DNA from 3 places in the Agrobacterium sp. 22094 genome. Region 3 is predicted to be linked to each of the others. Evidence: predicted binding sites of a transcription regulator. Region 3 holds the regulator's gene; each other region holds the start of a gene.
The links. Region 3 encodes LexA, which represses DNA repair genes until DNA is damaged. Its sites were predicted from a motif close to TGTTCNNNNTGTGTTCNG; they were not measured.
Positions count from the first base shown of each region.

Region 1 (10,654 bases), on a different contig from region 3:
ACGCGCATCGCGCTCTCCTGAAACAAGGGCACGCCCAACGTTTTGCCAAGTACGGCCTCGAGCTCCGGTGTCGGATACTCCACAGCCTCCTTCCCCTCCCGGCGGCGGAGATACGGATGGACCATGTCGCCCTGTATAGGGCCTGGCCGAACAATGGCGACCTGGACGACGAGATCGTAAAACGTTCTCGGCTTGAGCCTCGGCAGCATCGCCATCTGCGCTCGGCTTTCGACTTGGAATGTGCCAAGCGTATCGGCCTTACGGATCATCGTATATGTCGCCCCGTCCTCCTGCCGAACCTTGGCAAGATCGAGATCTTCGTGCTTGTGCTCCCGGATCAAGTCGAAGGCCTTCTGCATGCACGTCAGCATGCCGAGCGCCAGAACGTCAACCTTCATCATTCGCAAGGCTTCGACGTCGTCCTTGTCCCACTCTATAACCTGGCGATCTTCCATCGCCGCCGGCTCGATTGGAACGAGATCATCTAGGCGTGAACGCGTCAGCACGAAGCCACCGACATGCTGGCCGAGATGTCGAGGAGCACCCATGAGATCTCGAGCAAGACGAAGCGTCATCACAAGACGGTAGTCGTCGGGATTGAGATTCAGCTCGCGCACATTGCGCTCCGTCACCTCCTCCGACCACGACCACAGCCCCGACGAGAGGGCTTTGGTCACGTCCTCCGGTAAACCCATAGCCTTGCCGACGTCGCGGATCGCACCCTTGGCTCGATAACGCGTGACCGTACAAACCAGCGCCGCACGATCGCGGCCGTAGGTCTTGTAGATCCACTGGATAACCTCCTCCCGACGCTCGTGTTCGAAATCGACGTCGATGTCTGGCGGTTCGTTGCGCTCCTTGCTGACGAACCGCTCGAACAACAGATCGTTGGTTTCGGGGTCGATGCTCGTGACGCCGAGGATGTAGCAGATCGCAGAGTTTGCGGCGGACCCCCTCCCCTGGCAAAGGATTCCTCGTGAACGAGCAAAGCGAACGATGCTGTAAACCGTGAGGAAATAGGGCGCGTACCCCATCTCCTTGATCAGATCCAACTCATGTCTAACCGCTCGTAGGACACTCTGTGGCAGTCCCTCCGGGTATCGGTCGGGGATGCACTCGCGGACGCAATGCTCCAGCGACTGCTGCGCGTCCATGCCGTCAATCAGCGCTTCCTCAGGATATTCATACGTCAGTTCCTCCAAGCTAAAGGTACACTGGCTTACGATCTCCATCGTCCGAGCAAGTGCTTCGGGGTATCTCGGAAACAACCGCTCCATTTCCTCCGGGGGCTTGAGGTAGCGATCGGCATGTCGCTCTCTGTCGAAACCCACGTCGTCGATAGTCGTGTTGGTGCGGATGCACGTGAGGATATCCTGCAATTGACGGCGAGACGCCTCATGGAAGAGAACGTCGTTGGTGACGACCGTCTTCACCCTGAACTTTGCCGCCATATTTGAAAGCTCGTGGAGCCGCATTTGGTCGTTGGGTCGTCGCCGAAGACTGAGCGCCACGTGAGCTCGCCGGCCGAAAATCTCGTTCATCTTCCTGAGTTGGACGGCACAGACATCGTCGGCGAGGTCCGGCACGAGGATGCCGACCATCCCTTCTGCGTAAACGGCAAGGTCGTCCAGATGAAGGATGCAGTTGTCCTTCCCGCCTCTGCCCTTCCCCAAAGTGATCAGGCGGGTGAGCCGCGAATATGCCGCTTTGTCCGTCGGATAGACGAGGATCGAAATCTTATCCTGCAGATCGAGCCGACAGCCGACGACCAGCCGCACTCCAGTTTCGCGGGAAGCCTCTAGCGCGCGCACGATTCCGGCGAGACTGTTGCGATCGACGACACCAAGGGCTTCGATGCCGAGCTCCTTTGCCGTCGCGAACAATTCATGCGCCGACGACGCTCCACGAAGGAAGCTGAAATGCGTCGTGACCTGAAGCTCCGCGTACTTCATGCGAAAATCCCGTGCATGAACCACTTATGCGAGCCCGTTTCCGGGTCGATCCCATCTCCGGAGCGAAAAATCCAGAAGCGCTCCCCGTCATCATTTTCTATGACGAAGTAGTCCCGCACGGCCTCCAGTTCCGTGGGCCGCATCCACCATTCGCCGAAAATGCGTTCTGGACCGTCGGCTCGCTTCACGCGGTGACGCTTCCCGCGCCACGTCACGCTTGCGGGCGGATAGTCTGGCATGAGAGCAATCGCCTGGATCTGCTCCGGTCGGTCGAACAACCGCACGGGTCTGCGCCAATGGCTCACCCATGCAGTCTCCACAGCGTCCGCAATAGCCGGGACCCGCTGGACACTCCTCTCAGGAACATCGGATGCAACGGGCGCCAAGCGATATACCCGTTGTCCACGGTTCGCGAAGATGTCGATCAGCGGAGTGATGTCGCCGTGCTCCTCCTCGACAAGCGACGATTCCTTCTGCTCCTCCACTAATGGTTCGGCCGCGACGGCGACAAGAACAAGTCTCTCGATACCAAATCCCGGCTCTATCTTCTCGGTCCGGTCCTTGAAGAGTTTCGTCAACCAGCCGACGTCGCGCGCGGGCTTTGCAGTTCCGGCGCGTATTGCCTGAATGGTGTTGTCTACCTTGTGGACGATGAGGTCGGTTCTTCGCGCGCCAAGTCCGCGCTTCTCAAGTTCTGCCACAAGTTGGACCACCAACCTGCCGACGTACTTGTCGATCGTTTCCGCTGCTCCAATTGGCTCCTGGAAGGAACGGGAGACCTCGACAAGATCCGCTGTCCTTATGGGATCTATCGGCTCCGACACTCGACCAAACATCTGGTCCAGTCTCCTGCCGACTTCCGGTCCGAAACGAAGCGCCAGCGGCGCACGCGGCGTGTTCGCAAGTTCGCCGATCGAATGGAAGCCAAGGACAAGGAGATCCTGGACGATCTTGTCGGAGAGCCTCAAAAGAGAGATCGGGAGTTTCTCGACTGCGCGCACTATTTCACCGCGAGGCACGATCACCGTATCGCGCTTGATTGCCCGAACACACGCGTGGGCCGCTCCCCAGGTTTCTGCCACGGCTACCTTCGCCGTCAGTTTTCGGGACAGGAAGGTGTTTACGATACCAGTCGTCATCGGCACCTCTCCGCCTTGGAGATGATCCGCGCCCTCGGTATCCATGACGAGACCGTCAACGCCGTCGACTGCAACGACCGGCGAATAGTGCGCGAGCGCCCAGAAACCGATACGATTGAGTGCGACAGCATCCGCGGCGGGATCGGCATCAACCAATCTAAGACCCCGGAAGATTGCCTGCGCCTTCGCGGCAGGCATCCCTACACGAACCCCGATCTTCCTTGCGGCGCCATCGACCGCGGACACCCATCGCTTGGATCCACTCCTGGAAATCACAGCGATCGGCTGCTCACCCGGTATCGAGGGATCGTCCCTCCTGATCCTGTCCGTGGCCAAATCCGGAAAATAGATCGATACGACCCTGCTCATCACACGCTCCGACGCAAAACTCTCTACACTCGCCCGCACGCGACCTGAGCAATTCCAAGTACCACCTGGGCCGCCCGATGCCTGGGACCGGGAGCGACTCTGAAGGAAGTACACCCACGCGCCACCGTGTCGTGGCAGCGGTCGGTTGACCGAAATCACTAGCCTCGGTCTGCCTTCGCCACCTTCGGACCACGAGCGCCATGGTGCCTGTACGTTCTGCGACGAGTTGCAGGCGCCTGCTGACGACCATCGGCAGTCTGACCATTTCCCCGACAACTGCGCCAAGACCTCCGAATGAAAGGGCTTCCTCCATGCTGGCCGCGACGTCCTCTTCCTTGTCGCTTTCGACGAAGATTACTCTGCGAGGATGCAGCCCCGCCTGAGCGAGCGCGGGGAAGAAAAGGTCCGGCCTCGTCAGGCACCAGACGATCGGACCCTTCGTGCGTGCGGCAATGCCGGCTGCGAACAGCGCGGCGGCCGCTCCGTCAACGGTTCCTGAACCTCCGCCCGCGAATTCATGCAGCGCGCCATACGCCAGGCCGCCTCCCGGAAGGATTGCGTCGATCTGAGCCACGCCAAAAGGTAGGCACCCCGCTTTCGTCACGCCCTCTCCTTGGATGGAAGAGATGCGATCTCGCAGATCAGTAATCACTTGATCGCGGGCAGCCGACATCGGTTACGAATCCTTCCGAAATCGCAGTTGAACAGGGACGACATCATGTCGCTAGAACTTGATTGTTCCCCTTCTGTTCCGTATCTTGTCCGGCGTCAAGACGCCTGAAAATAAGGAATCTTGGCTCAAGATTAGCAACACTGCAGATTCGTGAAGTCGAATCAAAACCGTAACTAGATTCGACATGGCACCGTTCGTGGAAAATATTTTTGTCGTCATAGAGGGATGTGGATATCCAAAGTCCTCAGAGGTTCCAGGGGGTGGTATAATCACCAAGACGCCTAAAACCAGCGGAAGAACTGAAAGCGAGCGCAACTACACGCTGAAGGACGTACGACTGCCTAATATCGAAATCGAATGCATCCGGTGCGAACGCGTTGATAGCTTAGAACGAAAAGCGGCTGTTGCGAAGTTCGGCGCCAGCATGAGCTTCGCCAAGCTTCGCCGACGCCTCGCGATGGGTTGCGACCGTATCTGCCATCCCGACGGCGACCTCTGCGAGATGCGGTTTCGATGTCTCCAGTCGCCGAATGCAGATGGCTAGTCGCGCGATCTGTTCCCCGACCATGTACCATCTGCTCGGTTGAAGTTGTATTGAACATGCTCCTCATCAAAGACATCCAGAAGCTCGACGGTGACAAGCGTGACCTTCACCAGGGCGAAAGCCGCCGGTGGGACCGACAGTTGAATTTGTGGGCCGGCGCCCTCCTCACACGCTTGATCGTCTACCCTAAAGCCTGCATCGCGGGGTAAGAACGAGCGTCGGGTACGAGTGCTCAACATGTTCCATTGCGCAAGTCGCTCGTCCTCGTCTTGCGAAACACTGGCCAAGCCCGACAGCCTGATCTGAGTCCATGTTGCAGGATCGTAGCCCACCAGCGACACATGGTTGTTGGACCGAAGCTGGCTCATCTTGGCAGAACCGGCGTCCGTCACGAAGAACAACTCTCCAAGTCTTCGTGTAAATTGCCGCAGTACGATCGTTCTGACGGACGGCTTTCCATTGTAGGCTACTGTTGCGAATTGGAGCAGGTTGAACGGGGCATGGGATTTTGTACCGCCTTCAAGAGCAGACCAAATATGAAGAAGGACCTGCTCCGGGTCATCGGGGAGACGCTTGTCGTTGGTCAATTTCCGGCTCCAGTAATATGTGCCTGCGCCACGAGATTGTGACGCACTAGTTTGGTCGCGTGTTTCTCAATCCCACCGCTGCCATGCTTCAGACAAATCGGCGCGATTTAACGGCTGGATGGACATCATCGCAAACTCTATTCCAAACGACGTCTATTCTCTGCTCCTGACCGTGGCAGCCGCGCTCATTGCCGTCTGGTTCGCATTCTTCATACTCCGCAAGCTCATAGGTGTAGCGGTGCTTGCTGTCGTATTGGTTGGCGGCCTAATGGCATGGTACGATCCGAGCACGCTTCGGTCCGCTCAACATTTCGCAACCTCCGCTTATGATCAGTGGAGATATAGCGATTCCAACGAGGACGGGTTCCGTCCCTATCGGTAACGAAGGACGCAACACGCGCGTATCTAAGAATGAAAAATGCGCGCTTGTAATTCGAGGCAGCGCAGATCGATCGAGACCATTTACGACCAGACGAGGCTCATCGCGAAGCTTCTACAGTCTCCGGTCAATCGCATCTAGCACCGCGAGCGATGCACGGCATTTCAAACTTCCCACCCCAAATACCTAGACGTGCGGACTGTGCCTCTGCCTGATCCTTGGCATAACGACCGTTCGAGTACTTCGGCCAATCGATCGCGTGTCCGTTGCGAACCATCCAGGCGTTGACATCTAGACCGTCAGATCGAACGCAACGCCCCACGATCCTGTCGTAGCTCTTGCCTGTCGCCCTACACGTTGTCGGACGCGATTGCGAAAGGAAGGTGTCGAGGGCATTAGCACTGACTTGCCCGCAGCGGTAGCGTTTGCCGCTGGCATTCTCGCATAGCTGTCGGCTCTCAGGTGCATCGATGCCCTCAAAGCGGATGCGCACGCCGTTGATCTCGATCGTGTCGCCGTCCACAACGGAGGGGCGTCCGGTGATGCTGCCCGCCGACGCAATCGCTGGGATGAACATCAGGATAAGGGCAGAAGCTGTAACTTTGATCATCTGTGTATTCGGATGGCGCAAGGGGCGACGAAGTTCCTGGTTTTTCTTTCGCAAGAGCCACGACTGATAATGCTGATTCCACGCATAACCACTTTATAGATTGTCACGCAGGGATACAGGAACGACAAAAGGCAGTTTGTTAGACCAAGAGCAACCGCGCAATCACTTAATGTTGAGGTAAGCATGTGCAATCTCTATCAAGTCCGAACAAACCAGGAAGCCATGCGAGACATCGCCGGCGCGATGAGCGAGAGGCTGAACCTTGAGCCAGAGGTGGAAGTCTACCCGGACCGCCCTGCCCCGGTCATCCGAAACCGTGACGGAGCGCGCGAGCTTGTCGGCCTCACCTGGGGCATGCCCACCCCGCCAAACATTCTCGGCGATCGACCAGACACAGGCGTCACCAACATTCGCAACGTCGCATCGCCACACTGGCGCCGATGGTTAAAACCGGAGAGCCGTTGCATCGTGCCGTGGACGCGGTTCTGCGAGTGGGAAGACACCAAGCCTCGAAAGACGAAGCGATGGTTCGCGATCGATGACAGCGAGCCGCTTGCATTCTTCGCCGGCATTTGGACCGATTGGCACGGCGTGCGCGGATCGATGAAGAACCCGCGGGACGGCAATCATCAGCTTTTCGGCTTCCTGACCTGCGAGCCAAATAACATCGTCAAGCCGATCCACCCCAAGGCAATGCCGGTCATACTGACGACGCGCGAGGAAGTCGATGTGTGGCTTAGCGCGCCATGGGATGAGGCAAAGGCGCTCCAACGGCCCTTGCCTGATGAACGCTTGGTGCTGCTGCCTCTCGAAGATGTTTCCATTCAGGCCACACTTTTGTAAGCAGGGGCATACAGTCAGCATTCTGTGAGGAAGTGGTAACATCTCCGCACCAAGAATGAGCTGCTACGAGAGAGTTTGAATAGAACGGACTGGTATGCACCCAAAGCAGAAGCTCATCGATCTCGACCAGGCATCGTTGTTTCGCGGGAACGTTCTCAGGCTACCGGCGAAATATCCGTATGAGGAACACGTCGACTTCATGCTCTTCGAAACTACGTCTGGCGAAAGAGGATACGGCTTGATGGTCACGTCCGGGTACAAGGCGGGGATTTCCCTGGTGTATTTGCCGCCTGAAAGCGAAAGCAAGGATGGTGGTGTCAGTCGTGATTGGATTGTTTCCAACTGGAAAGCCTGGATATACCCCGACTGCGACGTTTCGCAGGTCGAGTTCATAGAGGCTTACCAAGCGACGTGAGACGTCGTGCGCGCTCACGCCACAAAACCATCACTATTCATTCAGCCGCCGTTCACGGGACCGAGAGCTAAATCACTCCACCAAACGAGGAGTGATGGAAATGCGCAATATAGTTCTAGGCGCGGCACTGCTGATAAGCGGATTGATGGGAGCAAGTGCAAACGCGATGCCCATGACGCAACCCTTGGCGCGGGATAAGCCAGACATCCAGACGGTCGATTACGCCTGTGGGCGTGGATATCATCTATCGCCCCGGGGCTTCTGCCGGCCGAACGGCCCGCCACGCTACGAACGCGAGTGGGGGCGTCGCGGCGATTGGGAAGCTCGGCGCGAGTGGCGGGAACGCCAGGCAAGGCGGGAGTGGCAAGAGCGTCGAGCGTGGGAACGCGAACGTGAGTGGCGACGAGGATATGACTACCGTGATCGCTGGTAATATGAGTGGCCGCTAGGATAACGAGCCCTAACCGGCGCCGATCATGGCCAGCATGCCAAACGCTTCCCTTTTATAATCGACCCCCAACGATGGCTGTGCTCTGAGAAAATAATTGTAGCACAATGCACCTGCCGGTCTTTGATCGCAACGAATAAGCAGAGGAGGCGTACTCTAGGGGTTAATGGCGACCGCAAGAAGGCCGCCATTCTATAACAAGGCTCAGTTCACAGGCATCGCGCCGGCAGTGCCGCACTTGGCGAACTTGCCCTTAGCATCCTTGCACTGAACCTTCTTCTTCGTCGTCTCGCATTTAACGAATTTGCCCTTGGCGTCGCGGCACTGCTCTGCGCTCGCTGGCGCGACGGCAAAAGACGTCAGTGCGGCTACAATCAAAACCGACTTCCACATGCTGAAAAACTCCTGGCCTTGATTGGCCAAGAGGTATCGTTACAACAAGTTTTGAAAAGCTCAAGCCGCAAGCTCGCATCCAATAGAGGGCAGCGTTCGACACTTTGCCCGCTTTTCCGAGCGTTGATTCTATCGCACTTCGGCAAGACATTACGCATAAAGTTGCGAGATATCTGAGCCTCCGGCAGTGTTTCCTTGAGGTGCGGAGATTGCGGGGTCCTGAATGGCTCTTCTTCCGACTACCTGAAACTGTGTGAAACGGTCGGGACGAGAAATGCCGGCGTCGCTAGCCGCCTTCTACAAAATCGTGCGACCGACGGCAGACGCCTTCGTTCGGCCTCATTCAACCTAACTGCACACTGCACTTCACCATTTGCGCATCTTATGCTCTGCCGCAGTCTTCGAAAACTCCTTCTGTCGAGGCTGATTTTCGAGGGGCATCTTCTGTCCAGCGGCGCAGCAACGGTCGAGAAGAAGAAATTCTCTGATACATATCCGAGCTGGACATATTTCGTTCCCTTTATGTTCGTATTGTTAAACTTGTTATAAATTGGGCAAACGTGCGTAGGCTTCCTCATGATTGATCAGCAAACTTTACAGTTTTTATCAGAAGCATCTGCGGAGGGTGAAGCGGAGTGGCTCGCCGACAACCGTATTCGTCTTAAACTGGCGCGCCAAAACTTAAGTGAATTTGCATCTGCGCTTCTCCTAGGCGCGGTACGGTTAGATCCCCGCATTGCCGAAGCAAACCGCGACGCGCGCAAGTGTCTGGTGACCGCGCAGATTTCGAAGGGCGTCGCTCCGATCACAATCCGGGTGTCCCTATCTAGAAATTCGGCTGCGACCTATTTCATGAGCATTTCTCAGGCGTATTCGTACGTCGGCGGGGGTGCATTATCGCCGCAGCCCCGCCTTGCTCGCATCCTACGGCAGACCATTTCGAGTCAAACAGGTAAGTGGCGAGGAATCGTTGAAGGCGCTTTATTCCGAACTTATTTTCCGAACGGTCTGAGTGACGGGCGCCATGCAAGTGGCAAACCTTATATGAAAGACCATGACGCGCTCGACTTTTTCAATCTCAAAAACTTCGGGGCGTGCCGTGATGTTTCACCCCAGATGCTCATGTCTCCGGATCTTTTAGAAGAAGCAGTTAAATCGTTTGCTGCAGCCCGTGGCCTTGTCGACTACATAAATCGCGCGACCACAAAGCTTCCAGAGCTGGCATGATGAGCCACTCGTCCTAGGCGCTTGCGCACCTATCAGATTTATTTTGGACTTCACAAACGGCGCCGACAAAAAGCTGACTTAGGCCGCCTTCAGACCATCCCTCCTGTGCTGAAGCTCTTGAAGAACGACTACACTCGACTATTAAGGCGCTACCAACGACCGTCAACGGCGCTACCAGCAGCGTGTGGGCGCCTAAGGTCTGCTCCGGGGCGTTTCTATCGCGTTGTAACTCCATAGACTTCGGCAGTTGAAGCGAGGATCGTTGGCAATCGGATTAAGTTGAATTAATGAGAGTGGAACGAGAAAAGGCTTTTAGGCCCACAGCTTTAAGCGCACACTCCTAAGTGGAATAAAGCAACCGGGTTTGGCGAAGGATGATATAATGATCCGGCTCCGAGCTCTCGAGATCAGAACAGTCTCGGATCCAAACGTCAGGCGGAGCGGCACGATAGAAGTCAGCCATCACTGCTTCCAACTACCCCTATCGCATCGGTAGTGAGGCGGTATTCGGACATTTCGGCTGGCGAAAGATAATAGAGTTGGTTAGGTGGGGTCTCCAGCGCATGGATCCACAAACCGGCGCCGATGCCCATTTCGTCGAGGTGTCGCGCAACTCTTGCAGTAATGGCCTGAGCACTAGACATTGCTTGCTCCGGCGATCCCTGGTCAATGCCGCCATTGAAAACCTGATGAACGCCCACAACGGCATTATTGGCTGCCGATCTCGTAATGCCCCCAGCAAAAACGAGTGGGCAGGACGAGGCACAGAGTGCCTTTTCGCCGACATTGGTCGCAATTGCTTTTTCCCGAATTAATTTGGACATAGCTAGAGCATCATCGACCGACCCTCCCGGTGAGTCCAACGACACTATTTTGATATACTCACCACGAGCCTCGATTTCTCGGGAAAAGCGTTCGGCCGCGCCGGGATCGATTGTTCCTTCAGCATGCAGCACTCCGCCTTTAACAAGACTAAATGTCATTGGCTTGCGGAGCACCTCCTCAGGGGTCAAGGGTTGGACTGGAGGAGCGCCGCGGACCCCTGGCTCACCCTTCGGAGGGAGAAAAATTGGCA
Region 1 covers NZ_JBQEPX010000007.1:148,844-159,497, forward strand. Annotated here, with positions in the region: gene ACTJK5_RS21995 (error-prone DNA polymerase) at 1-1,952, opposite strand, end outside; gene ACTJK5_RS22000 (Y-family DNA polymerase) at 1,949-3,460, opposite strand; gene ACTJK5_RS22005 (ImuA family protein) at 3,381-4,133, opposite strand; gene ACTJK5_RS22010 (hypothetical protein) at 4,318-4,677, shown strand; gene ACTJK5_RS22015 (pyridoxamine 5'-phosphate oxidase family protein) at 4,674-5,264, opposite strand; gene ACTJK5_RS22020 (thermonuclease family protein) at 5,771-6,253, opposite strand; gene ACTJK5_RS22025 (SOS response-associated peptidase) at 6,437-7,096, shown strand; gene imm45 (Imm45 family immunity protein) at 7,191-7,511, shown strand; gene ACTJK5_RS22035 (GCG_CRPN prefix-to-repeats domain-containing protein) at 7,612-7,944, shown strand; gene ACTJK5_RS22040 (hypothetical protein) at 8,164-8,352, opposite strand; gene ACTJK5_RS22045 (DUF2461 family protein) at 8,929-9,579, shown strand; gene ACTJK5_RS22050 (hypothetical protein) at 10,035-10,654, opposite strand, start outside.
Region 1: a site for LexA is predicted at 4,197-4,214, ahead of ACTJK5_RS22005 (ImuA family protein). Genes of this name have one in related genera too.

Region 2 (10,654 bases), 180 kb from region 3:
GACGAGGAGTGCCGTGTTGACGGCACCGATGCGCGCGATCAGCCAGCTGCCGGAGGCGATGAAGACAACGCCGATCGGCCCGCCGATAAAGGCGTACCATGGCGCATCACTCGCACCTGGCGGGAAAAGACCGCCAATGGCAAGTCCCACCAGCGTCAGCACGACCAATCCGACAAAGTGATTCCAGAAGGATGCGGTTAGCGGTGACGTGGACAGGCTGAGGCGGCCATTGATCTGGCGGCTGAGCGAAACGAAGACGCCGCCGACAAAGGCCATTGCGATCCAGACGATCATGTCGCTCTCCCGACCAGAATGATAAGAGCGCTGCCGCCGAGGATGAGGGCGATTGCGAGAATGTCCTGTCCCTGTGGGCGACGCTTGGGAAAGCCGAACAGTCCCCAGAAATCCGCCGCGAGGCTGAAGATGACCTGCCCAGCCAGTCCAAGGGCGATCGTGCCCGAGAGGGCCAGAGGCGAATTCACCGCTGTGGAGGTCAGCATGACCAGGACAGCGCCGATCATACCGCCCATATAGGCCCAGAGGGGTGCCTTGGGTTTTGCCGGCTGTCCCGGCTCCGGTTTGCGGTAGAGCAGCCCCATGACGATGATTGCCGCGACCGTTCCTGTGGCGTGAGCCGTCCAGGAGGAAAACAGCGCATTGCCATAATGAGCGAGCATTCCGTTGAAATGCACCATCAAGGTCAAAAGACCGCCGCTGGCGAAAGCGGCCGCCAGGTGAAGCGGATTGGAACGTGTCGGCGTCATGGGAAACTTTGTCTGTTTGAGAATGGCCCTGAAGAACTCATCTGGCTTTAGAACTTTACTGCATAAAAACAAAACGAAATGCGTTGATGGGTCCGGCCATTTGCAGTGATGGGTGAGGAATCACCGCAGCGCCACGCGTCCATTTCTACACACAAGGGACGCTTCATCTCTTTTGAGACGACGTAATCGTGCTTCCGATGTTTTAGGGAACAAAATCAGCGCAAAGCTGTTGTTTGCGCATGAAGAAAACGACACGTAAACCACTAAGCCGGATGACGATCTTCGTCATCTCGATCTTTATCATCGCCGCTATCGTTGCTGCAGTTTACCTGATCGGGTTTACGCCGGGCGAGACGACCGCGTGAACCGGTGCCGGGTCGTAGGAGGCCGGGTGGGTCGACACTGATGTGCCCGAAGAATCACTCTTCCTCTTTGCAGATGGCAGTGCGCGCGGCGTGCGCATATTTCCCGCATAGCCCAAAACAAGCCTCGCCCCTCTGAACACGAAGCGGGTCACCTCCAGATATGCGCGGAAGGGCAGGACGGTGAAGTACCGCCAGCGGGGCAGCTTGTAAGCGCGAGCGACGCTTTGAATAGAGCTGGTGTTGTCTGCATCCTGCGAGGCGCAGAGAGGATAGATGAAGGCCGACTTGAGGCCTGCCAGATATTCCAGATCATAGGCGATATCATAGGCCAGCCGCATCGGGACCAGCTTTTCTGCGATCCACTTGGCCGCTTTGCGATTGACGATATAGGCACCCGAGCCTTTTTCGCGAGTCAGAGCTATGCTCAAGGAGCGATCAGCCGTCAGCTTGCGGAAGGCATGTTTTTTCCCGTGGCTGACTGTCGACAGCCGCAGAATATCCCAATCGTTTCGATGATCGATTGCCGCCTCGACCGATTCCATGAAACCCTGCTTGAAGACCACATCGTCCTCGAGGATCAGCGCAAACTCGGCCGCGCTTCGCAGCAGCCGGCGTGCGCATTCCACGTGGCTCAGATAGCAGCCGATTTCCGGAGGACAGGTCCGCCGACCGTGCATGAGCTTGTAGGAAAGCTCGCTGAATTCCGGGATCGGAAATGTCAGGGCTCTGCCATCGACCGCTTCGACACGCTCTGCCGTGAGCCCGATGCCTGAGAGCTTGTCGATCATGGCCTGCTTGCGTTGCTGTGCATTGGCCATGTTGATGAGGTAAACTGCAAGTATTGAATTAGAATTCTCGAATATATGCAATTTAACCTCAGGAGGACGACTCTGCGAAACCATGTGGTTATTGCTGAGAATCGCCCCGAGGGGAATAGTCGAAGCTGGCAGTTACTCAAAAATACGAGGTGAAAACTTAGGGGGCAGCGCGCCTTTTTTGGGCGCATGAGGCACGCTTATCTTCTTTAAGCTGGCGCGGCTTCTTTATGTTTGGGAATCAGGCCTTTTCCACGAAGCCGTCGAGCACGCGTTTCTGGCCCGCTCGGTCGAAATCGATCGTCAGCTTGTTGCCTTCGACGGTCGCGACATTGCCGTTTCCGAACTTGATATGGAAGACGCGATCTCCGACCGCAAATTTCGAGGGCGCATCGGCCACCGACTTCGCAACCAGCTCTCCATCGATGGTCCGGGCACGCGGACCGCTCTCACCATAGCCGATCCGCTCTACCGCGTGTCCAGACCGGCTGCCCCAGTTGTCGCGCGTCGCATCCGACCTGTTGGCTTGAGCGCGCTTCCAGCCGGGCGTGGCGTAATTATTGGCAAAGGGTTCGGCCTTGTCGAAGCGGGACTGGCCGTAGCCGCCGCGACCGCCATAGCCACCATAGCTGCTTTCTGATGCCGTGACTTCGACATGGGATGCCGGCAGCTCATCCAGAAAGCGTGAGGGCAGGGTGGATTGCCAGAGACCGTGTATACGGCGGTTGGAGACGAACCAGATGTGGCAGCGGCGCTTGGCGCGGGTAATGCCGACATAGGCAAGGCGTCGTTCTTCCTCCAGACCGGAGCGTCCGCCCTCATCCAGAGAGCGCTGATGTGGGAACAGACCTTCTTCCCATCCGGGCAGGAAGACGGTTTCGAATTCCAGGCCCTTGGCGGAGTGCAATGTCATGATCGAGACGGCATCGAGCTCTTCATTCTGCTCGGCATCCATGACGAGCGCCACATGCTCCAGGAAGCCGCGCATGCTCTCGAAGGAGTCCATCGAGCGAATGAGTTCCTTCAGGTTTTCAAGGCGTCCCGGCGCTTCTGCGGTCTTGTCGGCCTGCCACATGGCGGTGTAGCCGCTTTCATCCAGGATCTGTTCCGCGAGCACCGTATGTTCGGTGTTTTCCAGCAGCCCTTGCCAACGGCGAAAATCCTGCACCACATCGAAGAGCGCCTTGCGCGCCCTGGGCTTCAACTCGTCGGTCTCGATAATATCTGCGGCGGCCGCCAGCATGGGGATATCGCGGGCGCGGGCATAGTCATGCAGCGTGCGAATGGTCGTGTCGCCAAGCCCGCGCTTCGGCGTGTTGACGATACGCTCGAAGGCCAGATCGTCCGCCGGTTGGCAGACGAGGCGGAAATAGGCCATGGCATCGCGGATTTCCATGCGCTCATAGAAGCGCGGGCCGCCGATGACGCGGTAGTTGAGACCAAGCGTGACGAAGCGATCTTCGAATTCTCGCATCTGGAACGAGGCGCGAACGAGGATCGCCATGTCGTTGAGATTGTGCTTCGTGTTGCGTTGAAGCGCCTCGATCTCTTCGCCGACGGCACGGGCTTCCTCTTCGGAATCCCACGCAGCATGCACCACGACCTTTTCGTCGTTCGGGTCGACGCGATCGGTGAAGAGCGTCTTGCCCAAGCGACCTTCATTATGGGCGATCAGGTGACCGGCGGCGCCGAGAATATGTTCGGTGGAGCGATAGTTGCGCTCGAGCTTGATGACCTTGGAGCCGGGAAAATCCTTGTCGAAGCGCAGGATATTGTCCACTTCGGCACCGCGCCAGCCATAGATGGACTGATCGTCGTCGCCAACGCAGCAGACGTTTTGCGGCTCGCCCTTTGCGCGCTGTGCCAGAAGCCGCAGCCACATATATTGGCAGGTGTTGGTATCCTGATACTCGTCCACCAGAATGTAGCGGAAGCGCTGGTGATAATCCTTGAGGATATCGCCATGGCGGCGGAATATGGTGATCGGGTGCAGGAGAAGATCGCCGAAGTCGCAGGCGTTCAGCGTCTTTAGTCTTGCCTGATAGGCTGCATAAAGCTCGCGTCCCTTGCCATTGGCAAAGGCGCGGCTGTCGCCTTCTGGAATATCGGGCGGTGTCAGCCCCTTGTTCTTCCAGTTGTCGATCATCCCGGCGAACTGCTTGGCCGGCCAGCGCTTGTCGTCCAGACCTTCGGCCTGGATCAACTGCTTGATGAGCCGCACCACGTCATCGGTATCGAGAATCGTGAAGTCCGATTTCAGCCCGACGAGTTCGGCGTGCCGACGCAGAAGCTTGACGCCGATGGAGTGGAAGGTGCCAAGCCATGGCATGCCTTCGACCGCACCGCCGACAAGAACGCCGATACGTTCCTTCATTTCGCGCGCGGCCTTGTTGGTGAAGGTCACGGCGAGGATCTGGCTTGGATAGGCCTTGTTGGTTGCGAGAATGTGGGCGATGCGTGTCGTCAGCACGCGGGTCTTGCCGGTGCCGGCACCGGCGAGAACCAGCACTGGACCATCCACCGTTTCGACCGCCTCCCGCTGCTCCGGATTGAGACCGGAGAGATAATCGGGCGTGCCACGCGCCTGATCGCGCGCCGCCATGGCGCGCGCGGCAATGCCCAGGCCACCGGGGGCGGGAGCTGCGTTTGGGGCCGGACGGCGCGGCTCGTTTGGTTCTTCGTCGAAGAACGGCATATCGTCGAAACTATTGCTCATGCGGCTCAATGTAGTGATTCGGGATATAAACGCTAGAACGTCGTTCTGCTTTTATTCCCGTATTCACGGTGATCGCGACCAATAGAAGGCAAAATGCCAGTTTTATGCATGCCCGCGGCCTCTCTGCCATGTGCGTGCGATGCTGAGCCGAGGACGGTTTCAAAGCGGAATTACAACTGGCGATAAAGTATATCGGTGATTTTTCGATGTCTTGCCGCAAAATTTTCGCAAATTACAATTCGGTAAGAAACGAAATGTTGCGTTGCGTTGTTAAGCAGCAGCAAAGATACTGCCCCAAATCATTCGCCTGCCTGTCCGCGCTGCGGCACGGCTGCGGTTGTGGATGGATCACACGGAGAATTGCATGCGGGTTTGGAAGCAGGTTGGTGTCAGTCTGGCGGTCGTCGGGGCTGGTTTCTTTTTGTGGGCGTTCAATTCGTCCACAGGGCAGAACCTGCTGGCGAAGGCTGGCATCGTCGCGATGGGAGAGCCTGCCGCAAACAATGCCGCCAGTGCTTCGTCCAGACCCGCAGGCCAAGGTGGCGGGGGCGGGCGCAGCAATGCCACGCTGGTGATTACCGCGCCTGCCAAGACCGGCACAGTTAACGATCGCCTCAATGCCATCGGCAACGGTGAGGCGATCCAGACCGTCGTCGTGACACCTCAGGCGTCCGGATTGATTTCCGAGATCCTCGTGTCGTCCGGTCAGAAGGTGAAGAAGGGCGATGTGCTGGCGAGGCTTGATGATGACGAGCAACTGATCGAGCGCGACAAGGCGCAGGTGTCGCTCAAAAGTGCGGTTGAAAAGTCGTCTTCTTACAAAAATCTTCAGTCGGTGGCCCGTCTCGATGTTCTCGACGCGCAGATTGCCGAGGAGTCTGCCAAGCTTGCGGTCAGCACCGCCGAGCTCAATCTGAAACGGCGCAATATCGTCGCGCCGATCGACGGCATTGCCGGCATCGTCGCCATCAATGTCGGCGATAATGCCACGACACAGACCAGCATCGTCAGCATTGACGATCGCTCGAAGATTCTCGTCAACTTCTGGGCACCGGAACGATTTGCCACGGCGATCAAGGTCGGCATGCCGGTGGAAGCGACCTCGATTGCCCGCCCGGGTGAAACCTTCACGGGCCAGGTGGAGGCGGTCGACAATCGCGTGGACGAAGCAAGCCGCACCGTTCGTGTGCGCGCCGTTTTCGATAACGCCAAGGATGAGCTGCGCGCCGGCATGTCGTTTAGCGTCACCATGAAGTTCGAAGGCGAAACCTATCCATCGGTCGATCCGCTGGCCGTGCAGTGGGATGCCGACGGTTCCTATGTGTGGCGCGTGAAGGACAACAAGTCGAACAAGGTCCGCGTTCAGGTGGTGCAGCGCAACCCTGACGCTGTTCTGGTGAAGGCCGAGCTTTCGCCCAATGACCTCCTGGTGACGGAAGGTCTGCAGCGCGTGCGTGAGGGCGGCGCTGTGCGCATCGGCAACGAACCGAAAGCACCGGAGGTCGCCAGCCAATGAGCGGTTCATCAACTGGACAGACGCCGCCCGCAGGGCAAGACTCGAAGCTTGCCTTTACCGCGCTCTTCGTAAGACGGCCGATCCTTGCTGCGGTGATCAACACGTTGCTGGTGGTCGCCGGATTGGCGGCCCTTGTCGGCGTAGAGGTCCGTGAATTGCCGGATGTGGACCGTCCGGTCATCTCCGTGCGCACGACCTATGACGGCGCATCGCCGCAGACGATCGACCAGGAGGTGACGCAGACGATCGAAGGTGCTGTCGCCCGTGTCAGTGGGGTCAAGTCCATCTCGTCGGCGTCACAGTTTGGTACCAGCCGTGTGACGCTGGAATTTGGCGACAATATCGATCTCGCAGTTGCCGCCAATGATGTGCGCGACGCGATCGGACGTGTCACCAATCAAATGCCGGAAGATGCCGATGAACCGCAGATCATCAAGGCCGATTCCGACAGCCAGCCGATCATGCGTCTTGCTGTCACGTCCTCCACGCTCAGCATGGAAGACCTGACAAAGCTTGTCGAGGATGAGGTTGTCGACCGTCTGGCTGCCGTCGATGGCGTTGCCGATGTGGAGCTTTACGGCGACCAGGAGAAGGTGTTCCGGATCGATCTCGATCAGGCAGCGCTCGCAAGCCGTGGTCTTACCGTAACCGATGTATCCAACGCGCTGGCAACCGCAGCACTGGACGTTCCGGCGGGCTCGCTGAAAAGCTCCACGCAGGACATCGTGGTGCGCGCTACCGCCAATCTCACAACACCTGCCGAATTCGAAAATCTGCTGATTAAGGACAAGGTGCGTCTTCGCGATGTGGCGAGCGTGCAGCTTGGCGCAGATGATGAAAGTACCTCTCTGCGTTCCAACGGCGTGCAGGGCGTCGGCCTTGGTGTGATCCGTCAGGCACAGTCCAACACGCTGAATATCTCGACCGGCGTCAAGGCGGCTGTCGATGCGATGACGCCGAACCTGCCGGAGGGCACACGGATCGTCGTTACCAGCGACGATGCGGTCTTCATCGAAGGCGCGCTTCACGAGGTGGAACTGGCGCTTGGTCTTTCCGCACTGATCGTCGTCGTGGTTCTCTATCTCTTCTTGCGCGACTGGCGCGCCACGCTTATTCCAGCCATCACCATGCCGGTCGCGCTGATCGGCACGCTGGTGGCCATCTACATGGTTGGCTTTTCCATCAACATCCTGACGCTGCTTGCCATCGTGTTGGCGACGGGTCTTGTGGTGGATGATGCGATCGTGGTTCTGGAAAACATCGTGCGCCGCAGAGCCGAAGGCATGGGGCCGCGTGCCGCCGCCGTGCTTGGGACGCAAGAGGTGTTCTTCGCGGTTCTCGCGACGACCGCGACGCTTGCCGCTGTCTTCATTCCGCTGTCCTTCCTGCCCGGCCAGTTGGGCGGCCTGTTCCGTGAGTTCGGCTTCGTGCTGGCCTTTGCCGTTGGCTTGTCCTCGATTGTGGCGCTGACCCTCTGCCCGATGCTCGCATCACGCATGTTGAAGAAGACTGTCGAGCATAAGACCGGTCCGCTTGCATGGTTCGGCAACCTCTTCGCCAGCACCTACAAGAACACGCTGTCGAGCTGTCTCAACAATCCGCTGATCGTCATCGTCGTGTCGATTGCCTTTGCAGGGGTCTCCTGGGTGGCCTTTGGCATCGTGCAGAACGAATTGACGCCGCGCGAGGACCGCTCGTCGATCTTCCTGCGGGTGACTGCGCCGCAGGGCGTCAGCCTGGAATATACGCGCGATCAGTTGCAGCGCATCGAAGAGAACCTGATGCCGCTGCGCGAAAGCGGGGAAATCCGTAACGTCTATTCGATCACCGGGATGAATGGCTCGTCCAATACGGGCTTCATGGTGCTGACGCTGGCACCATGGGCGGATCGTGACCGCACGCAGAACCAGATCGCTCAGGATATCAATGCCGCCGCGCAAAAGGTGCCGGCGCTTCGCGGCACGGCGCAGCAGCCGAACAGCCTGCGCATTCGCGGCGCGGGCAATGGTCTCAGCATGGCGATGGTCGGCTCCAACTATCAGGCGCTGACCGAGTCCACGCAAAAGCTGCTGTTGTCGATGGAAGAAACCGGCATGTTCGACACGCCGCGCTTCGATAATGAGCCGAACCAGGCCCAGCTTTCCGTTTCCATCGATCGTGAACGGGCATCCGATCTCGGCATAGACATTACCGGACTGTCGCGCGCCATGCAGTCGCTTCTCGAAGGCCGCTCCATCGTCGACGTCTTTGTGAATGGCGACGCGATCCCTGTTCGTCTTCTTGCCTCCACCCGGCCGATCAACGATCCGACGGATCTTGAGAACATTTTCTTGAAGACAGACGACGGCAAGATCGTGCCGATGTCAGTGATTGCTTCACTGAAGGAAAATGCGGTTGCGCCGCAGTTGAACCGCGAGCAGCAGCTGCCATCGGTTGGCTTCTCCGCCAACCTGCGCGAGGGTGTTTCGCTGGGTGATGCGGTTGCCAAGGTCAATGAACTCGCGGGCCAGATCATGCCATCCGGTGCCCGGCTGATCCCGCTCGGTGAAGCCGCCACGCTTCAGGAAAATTCCAGCGGCATGTTGCTGACCTTCGGCTTTGCCATTGCGATCATCTTCCTGGTGCTGGCAGCGCAGTTCGAAAGTGTCCTGAGTTCGTTGATCATCATGACGACGGTGCCGCTCGGTCTTGCCTGCGCGGTAATCGCGCTGCTCGTTACCGGATCAAGCCTCAATGTCTACAGTCAGATCGGCCTCGTGCTTCTGGTCGGTGTGATGGCGAAGAACGGCATTCTGATCGTGGAATTCGCCAACCATCTGCGTGATCAGGGCGCGAGCGTGCGCGAAGCCATCGAGAAGGCTTGCAGCATCCGCCTGCGCCCGGTGATGATGACGATGATCGCCACCATTCTCGGCGGTGTGCCGCTGGTGCTGGCACAGGGTGCGGGTGCTGAAGCCCGTATCGCGCTGGGTTGGGTCATCGTCGGTGGTCTCGGCTTTGCGACGCTGGTGACGCTCTACATCACCCCGGTTTCGTACCTGCTCCTGGCGCGCTTCGCCAAGCCGCAGGCGGATGAAGAAATTCGTCTGCATCGCGAACTGGAGACCGCCATTCGCCGCCGCGCCCTGGAGGAGGAAAAGCCACTTCTCGCCGCGGAATGATTTGGCGTCAAACACCGGACAGTCGCAAAGCCCGCGCTGGACAAAGTGAGAGCCTTGTCACATACCACGCCGTGGCCCGCGCGCGACGCGGGCTAAAAACTTGCAGCGTGGTGGAGCATGTCATGGCTTTGAAGGATGTCGTATCGGGAACACGAAACGAGGCTGGCATTGCCGCTGTTCTGACGATGCTGAAGCGCGATCTCGGCGAAAAATTCCAGACGGGCCAGTCTTTCCGCGAACAGCACGCCCACACCACGACCTATCTGACGACCCAGCTTCCCGATGGTGTTGCCTTCGTTGAAACCGCCGATGACGTGAAGACGGTGGTGAACGCCTGCGCGGAGCACAAGGTGCCGGTCATTCCCTTCGGCATAGGTTCTTCGCTGGAGGGCCAGGTCAACGCGCCATCCGGTGGCATTTCCATCGATTTCAGCCGGATGAACCGCATCATCGAGGTCAATGCCGAGGATTTGGACGTGACGGTGGAGCCCGGTGTCAACCGCGAGCAGCTGAACACCTATCTGCGCGATACCGGGCTTTTCTTTCCGATCGATCCGGGCGCCAATGCGTCGATTGGCGGAATGGCATCGACGCGCGCATCCGGCACGAACGCGGTGCGCTATGGGACGATGAAGGATAATGTTCTGGCCGTTACCGCTGTCACTGCCAATGGTGAGGAAATCCGTACCGGCAGGCGGGCTCGCAAATCCTCTGCCGGCTACGATCTGACGCGGCTTTTCGTCGGTGCGGAGGGCACACTCGGTGTGCTCACATCCGTTACGCTTCGTCTTCAGGGCATTCCGGAGAAGATCGCCGGCGGTGTCTGCACTTTCGAAACGATCAAGGTTGCCTGCGATGCGGTGATCATGACGATCCAGATCGGTATTCCGGTGGCTCGTATCGAGCTGCTGGACGAGGTCCAGATCCGTGCCTGCAACGCCTATTCCGGTCTTGGATACGAGGAGAAGCCGACGCTCTTCGTCGAATTTCACGGGACGGAAGAAACGACTGCGTTGCAATCGCAGCAATTTGCCGAAATTGTTGCCGAGTTCGGCAGCACGGATTTCAAATGGACCGGTGACGCGCAGGAGCGCAACAAGCTGTGGAAAGCCCGCCATGATGCCTATTGGGCATCGCGTGCGCTCGCGCCGCATCTCGACGGCCTTTCGACCGATGTCTGCGTTCCGATCTCCCGCCTTGCCGATTGCGTCGTGGAAACGCAGCGCGACATCATGGAAAACAATATGCTGGCGCCGATCGTCGGGCATGCGGGCGATGGCAACTTCCATGTTCTCGTGCTTTTCGACGGCAAGGATC
Region 2 covers NZ_JBQEPX010000001.1:750,305-760,958, forward strand. Annotated here, with positions in the region: gene ACTJK5_RS03550 (DMT family transporter) at 1-294, opposite strand, end outside; gene ACTJK5_RS03555 (DMT family transporter) at 291-764, opposite strand; gene ACTJK5_RS03560 (glycosyltransferase family 25 protein) at 1,090-1,998, opposite strand; gene ACTJK5_RS03565 (UvrD-helicase domain-containing protein) at 2,186-4,660, opposite strand; gene ACTJK5_RS03570 (efflux RND transporter periplasmic adaptor subunit) at 5,025-6,176, shown strand; gene ACTJK5_RS03575 (efflux RND transporter permease subunit) at 6,173-9,337, shown strand; gene ACTJK5_RS03580 (FAD-binding oxidoreductase) at 9,460-10,654, shown strand, end outside.
Region 2: a site for LexA is predicted at 4,702-4,719, ahead of ACTJK5_RS03565 (UvrD-helicase domain-containing protein). Genes of this name have one in related genera too.

Region 3 (10,654 bases):
GTTCTTCATGTCCCAGGGCGCCAGGAACTGGCCTTTCTTCACATTGATCACGCGACCGGTCTTTGCGGCGGCGATCAGAAGATCGGTCTGGCGACTGAGGAAGGCCGGGATTTGCAGGACATCGACGGTTTCGGCGACAATGGCGCACTGCTCTTCCGTATGGATGTCGGTCAGGACAGGGAAGCCATATTCCTTCTTGAGATCGGCAAAGATCTCCATGGCCTTGTCGAGACCGATGCCACGCTGTCCGGAGAGCGATGTGCGGTTGGCCTTGTCGAAGGATGACTTATAGACAAGCCCGATGCCGAGCTTGCCGCAAAGCTCATGCAGCGTGCCGGCAATCATGAAAGCGTGGTCGCGGCTTTCCATCTGGCACGGACCGGCGATCAGCGAAAACCGCTCTGTGTTGGAGAAGGCGACAGCGCCTTTGCCTTCGCCAGCGACCACTTTCAAATTGTTCTTCAAAGTCATCTCATTCCTCACGACACATGCGCCGGACATCGCCGGCAACCGCTTAATTTGCGATGTTGCACAGGCATTAGCAGCAAGCGCGCCATGTGTCACGAGATGAGGGAGCACCAACCGCTTGCCCTTTAGCCGGCATTCGCCTTCCGGACGACATCGGGATTGGCCTCGGAAGACTGCACGAACGGCCCGACTGCGCGCACCGCGTCGGAAAATCCAGCACTTCCCTTCAGCCCTTCCAATTCTTCGGGCTTGAAGCCTTGAGTCAGCAACATGCGATAAACGTTCTCGCTGTTCTCACCACCGGCGGAAACCCAAGCCGGTAGCGATGCCTCCCAGGCCTTCTTCTCACGCTGGTTTCGGTCGGCAACGATTGCAAGCTTGATCAGTCCACCGATCGGAATGGGAATGCCGTTCACCGCAAGATCGGGGATGAAGCTCGCCGGATGAACGCCGCCAAGCGCGTGATTTTTCAGGATCCGTGCACAGTTATTGTCGCGCGTCGGCTCCTTGTTCTGCGAAACGCGCTTCTGATTGAGTTGAACGATGAGCTTGCAATTGGCCATCGTCGTGTTCAGCAGCAACCGGTCATACTCCTTGCGCTTCAAAGCTTCCGGTGAATTGGGATCGAGGGTCTGGCAACCGGCCAGCGCAATCAGCATTCCGATAAGGGTAAATCTAACGAGCTTCATAAAAATGTCCCTGCCCCGAAAAAACGCTGCAAGGCAGCGCCGTAGAGCTACGATAACTTTGTTGATAATGCTTCGAATGGCTTGGCCTTCATACCACAGGATGACCGGATCGTGTGATCCTCGAAGCAGCTTGTAGATACCCGCAAAAATGAAATCATCAACCTGGAGAGGAAAAAGACGCCCAACACCGTAAAGAAGCTATGAACTTCTACCATTGCGCGGATAACAGGACTGCGAATTGATGAGGCGGAGACGTTTGCGGAATTTTAAGGGATTGCAGAACACATATGGAACATATAGTGTTCGTTCTGTATTTGTTTCGCGAATCTTCGCCACGTATTCCAAGGGTTTTCTTCATGCTCACGCGCAAACAGCAGGAACTGCTTCTTTTCATTCATGAGCGAATGAAAGAGTCCGGCGTGCCGCCATCTTTCGATGAGATGAAAGATGCCCTCGACCTCGCCTCGAAATCCGGCATCCATCGGCTGATTACCGCTTTGGAAGAACGCGGCTTCATCCGCCGCTTGCCGAACAGGGCAAGAGCCCTGGAAGTCATCAAGCTTCCGGAAGCCTATTCCGCACCCGCACAGAAGCCGCCGCGCGGTTTTTCGCCAAGCGTGATCGAGGGCAGCCTCGGAAAAGCCAAACCGCCTGAGCCGGCTCCCGCGCCGAAGCCAGCAAACGATCAGATCTCCTCCGCTGTCACCGTTCCTGTGATGGGACGCATCGCCGCCGGTGTGCCGATCTCCGCTATCCAGAACAACACCCACGATGTTGTCGTACCCGTCGATATGCTGGGCACGGGCGAGCATTATGCGCTTGAGGTCAAGGGTGACTCGATGATCGAGGCTGGCATCTTCGATGGTGACACCGTCATCATCCGCAACGGCAGCACCGCCAACCCCGGCGATATCATCGTCGCACTGGTGGATGATGAAGAAGCCACCTTGAAGCGCTTCCGCCGCAAGGGTGCTTCCATCGCCCTGGAGGCCGCGAACCCAGCCTATGAGACCCGCATCTTCGGACCGGATCGGGTAAAGATTCAGGGCAAGCTGGTCGGTCTCATTCGTCGCTATCACTGAGCGAACGATAGTCGGCTCAGACTGGCTGCCTGTGCTCTTGCAGAGGCAAGACGCGCAGACCTCGTTGGCAGATGCGGCGATGTGCTGCCTCTGATCGCGCCGAGGTCTCGACGCTGGTTCTCTTCGTCTTCGTCTTCGTCTTCGTCTTTCTCGTTATCCTCATTCTCGATCCGAGGATGAGGAAAAGATTGGCGGATGGTCGGGTGCATGCCGATCATGGCCTTCGAACGGCGGCAATCTTTCAGTGCCACCGACAAGCGCCCTCGCCCGTCGCTTCTAAGAGCAGGACTTACAGACGCGGCTAATCCACCTCGCGGCTACCATCCGACAAGGTGGACAGTCTCACCGCCCCTTTTCCGTTCTGCCTGTCGATTCCCGGTCCCGCTCATATTGGCGCAATGCCGGGAAATCCGGCAGCCAAGCCTCACGGCGGACCGTCCAAAGCTCGTAGGTCGGCTCGAACTGATCTGGTGAATCCAGAGAACCGAGATTGACCTCGATTTCGTCGTCGCTTTTTCCGAAGACCGGCGATCCGCAGTTGGGACAGAAGAAGCGGCCATTATAGCTGCGTATTTCTCCTTCGATGGTCACGGCATCCTGCGGGAAGATGGCGGATGCGTGGAAGAGCGCGCCGTGGTGCTTGCGACAATCCATGCAGTGACAAATCCCGATACGATAGGGCTCACCGACTATCGAAAGCCTCACGCTGCCGCAGGCACAACCGCCAGATTTCATGTTCATCTCGACCGCTCCATTTGCTTGACGCCTTCCCATCAAACCGCGACGAACCGATGAAGTTCATTCTGCTTCTGTTTTCGGAAAGGTGAGAGCGGCGAACGCATCAATTCATATGATATCTGACATGACAGACTCGGCCTGTATGTCCTCTCGCTCATGCGTTAGGACGATGGACAGAGAAATAACATTCGCACTTTTGCACCGCATGGACGCTTTTGCTGATCGCATGCGATTCAAGTGGCCGTATCACCAGAAGGAGACAACATGTACGATCTTTACATCGCCAACAAGAACTACTCCTCCTGGTCTCTCCGGCCTTGGGTGCTGATGCGGACATTGGAGATTCCCTTCAAAGAGAATCTCGTCCCGTTCAACGATCCCGATCCCAAGCATGGCTTCACGCACTTCTCCCCCACAGGCAAGGTGCCCTGCCTCGTGGATGGCGATGTCACCATCTGGGACTCGCTTGCAATCATCGAGTACCTGGCGGAACGGCATGATGGTGTTTGGGCTGAGGATGCCAAAGCGCGGGCTTGGTCGCGCTCGGCATCCGCGGAGATGCATTCCGGCTTCCAATCGCTGCGCAATCTACACCCGATGAGTGTAGGTTTGCGGATCAGACCGGTTCCGGCAACCGAGGCGCTCCGCAAGGATATCGCGCGTATCGACGCGCTATGGCAGCAGGGCCTCGACACCTTCGGCGGGCCGTTTCTGGCCGGCATCAATTTCACCGCCGTCGACGCGTTCTTCTGCCCCGTCGCGTTTCGCTTCCAGACTTACGGCACAGCACTCTCGCCAGCGGCGGAGGCTTACAAGACCCAACTCCTTGGCTTGCCGGCGATCAGGGAGTGGGAGGAGGCAGCGATCCGGGAGCCGTGGCGCGACTTGGAGCATGAAGAGGAAGCGCGGGCGTCTGGCGAGATTATCGAAGACCGCCGCTCCGCAGCAGATTGAAGCAAAAGACTTACTGCCCGGCCGCCAGCATCGTCTCGATATGCGGCGGCATCGCGCCGTCGGAGGTCTTGCTGCGCCAGTCATAGGCGCGGTGAATCGACCAGGGTCTGGCAACGTCTTGCATCGCCGCGCGCGCAGTTGCGACGGGCGCTCCGGCCTCATTCAACCAGAGTTCCAGCGAGCCTGTCTTTCGCAATGTTGTGGCGCTGATCAGCAGCGCGCCCGAGCGACAGTTTGAAAACGGCACGAAACGCGACGTCACGACGATGTCCGCCAGATCGCAGGCTGTACCGGTCAACGCCGTATTAGAAATGACCGCGACTTTGACGCCGCTCTGATGACGTCCAGCACACCAGGCATTTTTCTGGCAAGAGAAGCCATTCGTCCGCTCGAAAGCCAGAATCATCTTGTCGCGAGCTTCTTGCTTCTGCTGATCGGTGAGAACAGCCGGGCGGCGTGACCTTGGCTCTGCCGTGTCCTCGCGCTCACCCGCCTTGTCGTCATCCAGCATGACAGGGGCCACATGCTTATCCGGCAGCGGCACCGCCCTCGCCCACTGCTCAACCACGAAACCCTTCGCCTGGCGCTTGGTCGTCGCAACGAATTGATCCGTGCGAAATGCGACGAGGACACCATCCTCGTAGATCAATAAATCCGGCTTTGCTTTGTTCTGCTCAAGCGGCACCAGAAGGAGACCAGCCAGAATCAGGGGAAGCCCCAAGAGCGCGAGGTGGGTCCGTAGCAAGGTGAGAAGAAGAAATCCGACCGTCGAGACGGCCAGAAACCATGGGTGCTGCCGCCCGATCGTGGCATCTCCGCCCCAACTGGAGACGGTGTTGGCAATGTCGATCACCATCGCCATGCCGTAACCCATCAGCTTCAGGAAGGGTGCATCCAGGCCAAAAGGCATGAGAAGCATGGCAATCAGTGCAGACGGCATGACGATGATCGACATGACGGGCATTGCGGCAAGATTGGCGGCCAGTCCGTAGGTGGTGATGCGGTGGAAATGCTCGATCGAGTAGATCGCAGTCGAGACACCCCCAATCAACGAGGTGATGACGACACCGCCGATCACGGCACTCGCTTTCGACGAGGCCACGATCCATAAGGGCGGGCGCGCGATGAAGAGGCGCTCACGATTGGCCCGGCATCTGCTCCAGAAGGAATAGGCCGCAACCAGTGCCAGCGTTGCGGCAAAGGACATCTGGAAACTCGGACCCATGATTTCATGTGGCGAAACCGCGATGATGACGATTGCGGCAAGGGCGACATTGCGCAGACTGATCGACGGCCGGTTGACGAGAACAGCTGCCAGCATGATCGACATCATCAACCATGCCCGCTCGGCAGAGACGGCAAAGCCTGAAATCAGATAATAGGCGAATGTCATCAACAGCGCGGCAAAGGCGGAGATCTTCTTGACGGGATAGCGCTGCGAAAACCCTGGAAACAGGCTGAACACCATACGCATACCGACGAAGAAGATGCCCGATGCCAGTGCCATGTTTAGCCCGGAAATGGCAACGATATGGGCGAGCCCCGACACGCGCAAAGCTTCCATCGTCTCGCTGGAGATCGCGCGCCGCTCATCCGTGATGATCGAAGCCGCAAAAGCACCCGCATCGCCGCCAATGACGCTGCGGATTCGTTCGGCAATAGCGGAGCGCAGTGCGTAGAGCCGCGAACCCGCTGTTTCGAGCCAGCCCGCTTCGTCCGTCGTTGCGGCCTGCGTCGGTAGAGCCTTTGGCGCGCTGTAGAAAAATCCTGTCGCACCGATCCCATCGAAATACGCGGAAAAGGCAAAGTCGTTGAGGCCCGGCAATGCCGGCCCGGATGGTGGCGAAAGGCGCGCCTTGCCGGTGATGCCTGAACCGACAGCGATCGGTTGTCCGCGACTGCGCGAGAGGACGGATATCCGATTTGGCAGACGTGTCAGCGAAGGTCCACTCGTCGAAGTCAGGGCGATCGTGTAGCGCCAGTAGCCCTTGGCATCCACCTCCCGCCGCTCCACTTTGCCGGTGATTGTCGTCGTCACGGCACTGTCCAAGACTGTGGTCCCAACGCGGCGCGTCTCCCAATTTGCCAGCAACATGCCGAGCAGCAGAAGTGCAAGCGTTGCCAACACGAAGGACAGTGCGTTCTGTCGGTGCCGCGTGATGATGGCGACCGGGATGACGCAAAGGCCAAACACAAGCAGAACGACATCGGATGGCGGAGAGGCGAGAGAAAACCACAGTGCCGCGCCCGCGCCGACCAGCACGGGGATGAAAAGGAAGTCCTGCCGGTATTGAAGCTCCTCGGTGACGCAACGCGATAAGGTCGATTGCAATCGCTGCGCAAAGCCTTGAGGCGCAGGACTCGGTGGAGCAAAGAGTAGGACATCCGTATTGGTAAGAGCAGCGGGCGCATTGATGCCGTCGAGCTCCACCTTCACAGGCGTGCCCGTCTCCAGCAAGCGGAACTGCTGCCGTTCCCCGTAGTCGTTCAAGTGCCGCCCCTCGGTCCCTTAGGGCCAATTTGCAGCCTTGCGATTCGGATTGCAATCCAGCGCGCAGATTAAGGAAGCATTGACTTAAAACGAAACAGTAAAGTGGCAAAACCGATCAGAACGGCTTATTCCAATTCTGCGATGCACAATTTGCCTTTTGGATAGCTTGGCATCGTCGCGCGGATCATATAGCTAAATCCGTGACGCTTAATTGGCCGATGCGTCAACCCGCATCGCCTGCATATTCGGAGGTATGGTATGACGGAAAAAAGCGCTACAGTGACCCTCGGCGACAAGACGGTCGATCTTCCTGTACGAGAAGGTACGATTGGCCCGCGCGTCGTCGATATCGGCACCCTGTACAAACACACCGGCTCCTTCACCTACGACCCCGGTTTCACCTCGACCGCTTCGTGCGAATCCAAAATCACCTATATCGATGGTGACGAAGGCGTTCTGCTGCACCGCGGTTATCCGATCGAGCAGCTTGCCGAACAGGGCGACTTCCTCGAGACCTGCTACCTGCTGCTTTACGGCGAACTGCCGACGACCGCGCAGAAGAAGGACTTCGACACCCGTGTGACGCGTCACACCATGGTGCATGAACAGATGAGCCGCTTCTTCACCGGCTATCGTCGCGACGCCCACCCAATGGCTGTCATGTGCGGTACGGTCGGCGCCCTCTCCGCCTTCTACCACGACTCGACCGACATCACCGATCCGCACCAGCGCATGGTCGCGTCTCTGCGCATGATCGCCAAGATGCCGACGATCGCGGCCATGGCCTACAAGTACCATATCGGCCAGCCCTTCGTTTACCCAAAGAACGATCTCGATTACGCATCGAACTTCCTGCACATGTGCTTTGCCGTTCCGTGCGAAGAGTACAAGGTGGACCCGGTTCTGGCCCGCGCCATGGATCGCATCTTCATCCTTCACGCCGACCATGAGCAGAACGCGTCCACCTCGACCGTTCGCCTGGCCGGTTCCTCGGGCGCAAACCCGTTCGCATGTATCGCAGCCGGCATCGCCTGCCTCTGGGGCCCCGCCCATGGCGGCGCCAACGAAGCAGCGCTCAACATGCTGAACGAGATCGGCACCGTCGATCGTATTCCTGAATACATCGCACGCGCCAAGGACAAGAACGATCCGTTCCGCCTTATGGGCTTTGGCCACCGCGTCTACAAGAACTACGACCCGCGCGCCAAGATCATGCAGAAGACGATGTACGAAGTGCTGGAAGCGACCGGCAACTCCGACGATCCGATCATGCAGGTTGCGCTCGAACTGGAAAAGATCGCCCTTTCGGATCCTTACTTTGTCGAGAAGAAGCTCTACCCGAATGTCGACTTCTACTCCGGCATCACGCTGAAGGCGCTCGGCTTCCCCACGACCATGTTCACCGTTCTCTTCGCTCTTGCCCGCACCGTCGGCTGGATCGCCCAGTGGAACGAAATGATCGAAGATCCGCAGCAGCGTATCGGTCGTCCGCGCCAGCTCTACACCGGCGCTGCAAAGCGCGACTACGTTCCGGTTTCCAAGCGCTAGTCCGCGGCCGAGACATCCAGACAAAAAAAGCGTCTCTTTCGAGGCGCTTTTTTATGCGCAGTTTTTTCGGCGATCCATCCTCGCGATACCCGAAGACTTGAAGCAAAAGCCGCTTCCGCTTATATCGTCCTTGCGAGGACGACCTCGGCCATGGCGGCGACAGCATTCGGGACGGCCCGATTTGGTTATCTCGGGAGTTTCCCATGCGCAGCATAGGCGATCGTATCCGCCACGCTCTCAGCTTTGAAATTATTGGCCTCGCTTTGGTCATTCCACTCGGCACTGTCGTCTTTGCCATGCCGATGAGCGACATCGGCATCGTCGGCGTCGTCAGCGCCACCGTCGCGACGGCGTGGAATTATCTCTACAATCTCGGCTTCGACCACACCCTGCAGCGCCTGCGCGGCACCACGCTCAAGACACCGGCGATCCGTGTGGCTCACGCGGTTCTGTTTGAGCTTGGACTTCTGATCGTACTGATGCCGTTCATTGCATGGTATCTCGGCATCGGCCTGATCCACGCACTGATCATGGACATCTCGTTTGCACTCTTCTACGTCGTCTACGCCTTTGTCTTCAACTGGGCCTATGACGCGATCTTCCCACTGCCGGAATGGCAGAAGGAAGCAGCAGCCGAGTAAGGCTACCAGATTAAACCCACAGGTGATCGCAAAGAAAAACGCCGCGCATCGAATGATGTCGCGGCGTTTGATTTTACATCGTGGATGGCGATCAGAGCGCCTTCAACGTCCAGGCCACAATCTCGCGAGAGGCAGCCGCAAACGCCGAATCGAGTGCTTTGACGAAATTGGCGTTGCCGGAACCGCTCACGCGCGCGCTTGCACGGAACACGTCCTGTGCCCGAACGGTGCCGTTGCGATCGTTCAGCAACTGTACCGAAATCTCGATGTTGGCGACATTGTTCTTGGTGTCGACCTCGAAGGCGCGAATATCGGTGACGACCTGATAGTCGATCGCCAGACCCTGCCCCGGACGCCCAACACCGCCGAGGCGGCCCGTATCCTGGAAGGCTTCAACCAGCTTCGACTGCACCATGCGCGGCAGGCGGTCGCTCCACTGCGAGTTCGCAAGATACTGCACTTCCGAGTTGGAAAGCCGTACCACGATGTTCTCGCTATCGAGCGCCTTCAGCGCGGTCGGTTCCGCGACCAGAAGCTGGCGTCCCTTGAGGGATCGTGCCTGCGTCACCGGCGCGGGTGAAACGGAAAGATCGAACGTATCGTTCTTAGCGCCACCGCCGCAGCCTGCCAGGATCGCACCAAGCAAGGGCAGCATCACAGCAAACTTCGTGGAGACCGCGGATATTTTCCGCCGTGGTATCTGCAAAATCATGAAACCAGGAACCTCCATCAACGCCGTGTCCGGCCATCATATTGTTTTACATTTTCGCCGCCGAAGATCAGGCGCTGCGGATCGCGATCGAAATTGGTGATCGTATTGTTGAGATTGTTGACCGTATCACGGGTGCTGCTGATCAGCGCCTGGAGATCCCTCAGGCCCGAATTCGAGAAGCGAGTGAGGTTGTCGGCAATCGGGCCAATACGTCCGTTGAGATTGTCCGCAACCGCCTTGAAGGAGTTGAGAGTCTCACGGGCCTTGGCAAAAAGCGAATCCGCGTCATCGGTTCCCAGCATGCCGTCCACTTTCGCCAGAATGCCGTCGACGCGGCTCGACGCCATGTTCAGCTTGCGAGACATGTCGGTGAAGTCGGCAATTGCTTGATCGATATCCTGACGGCGCGTTCCAACGTCATCGGCGATCTGGCGGAAGGTGGAAATCGCCTGGCGAGCGTCGGCGGTCGCTGCCGACACATCTTCAACCGTATTGCTCACCTTCGCGGTATCGACCGAAGCCAGAAGCTCATCGGCGCGCTTCAACACGTTTTGAGCGTCCGAACTTGCCTGTTCGAAGTTACGCGAGGTGCGCTGCACGTTCTCCATAACCGCTTGAATGCCGCTGGAAGAGGCCGCCACGTCGGACGTCACCTTGTCGACATTGGTAAGAATGGAGTCGATCTTCTGCGAATCCACCGCCTTGACCAGATCTTCAACGGCCGTCAGCGTTCCATCGAGGCGAACCGAAACCGACTGAACGGTTGTCGACAATGAGCTCAGGCTCTCGAGGAAGTTTTCGATGCCATCGGAGTTGGAGGCGAGCGCTGCAGAGAATTTCTCGGCATTGCGAACGGTTTCCGTCAGCGGTCCACGCGCATCCTGCACGAAGCCCTGCAGCTCTCCGATCGCACCATCCGCGCGCTTCAGAATCTTGTCGGCGGTCGCAAGCAGGTTCGTCACACTGGACAAATCAGCCGTCAGCTCAGCCGGCACGCCGGTTTCGAAGGACTTCTGGAGAATGCGTTCCTCATTGCTGCGCCCACCCGAGAGCTCCACATAGGCAGCGCCCGTCAGGCCCTGGATTTCCAGAACCGCGCGAGTGGACGGGAAGACCGGGGCATCCGCCTGCACTTCCGTATAGGCAATCGAGTAAGCGGGATCCTGCTGATCGATCGAAAGACCACGAACCGTACCGACCGGTATGCCGTTGAACCGTACCGGCGAGCCGACAGACAGACCATTGGCCGACCCTGGAATACGGATCGTCAGCTGTGCCACTGGCCCGCCGCGTCCGAACTCGGCCATCCAGTAAACGAAGCCGAATGCCGC
Region 3 covers NZ_JBQEPX010000001.1:932,002-942,655, reverse strand. Annotated here, with positions in the region: gene kdsA (3-deoxy-8-phosphooctulonate synthase) at 1-471, opposite strand, end outside; gene ACTJK5_RS04480 (hypothetical protein) at 594-1,157, opposite strand; gene lexA (transcriptional repressor LexA) at 1,514-2,239, shown strand; gene ACTJK5_RS04470 (hypothetical protein) at 2,233-2,490, opposite strand; gene ACTJK5_RS04465 (GFA family protein) at 2,582-2,980, opposite strand; gene ACTJK5_RS04460 (glutathione S-transferase family protein) at 3,242-3,931, shown strand; gene ACTJK5_RS04455 (ComEC/Rec2 family competence protein) at 3,942-6,422, opposite strand; gene gltA (citrate synthase) at 6,681-7,970, shown strand; gene ACTJK5_RS04445 (PACE efflux transporter) at 8,174-8,611, shown strand; gene ACTJK5_RS04440 (ABC-type transport auxiliary lipoprotein family protein) at 8,703-9,266, opposite strand; gene ACTJK5_RS04435 (MlaD family protein) at 9,341-10,654, opposite strand, start outside.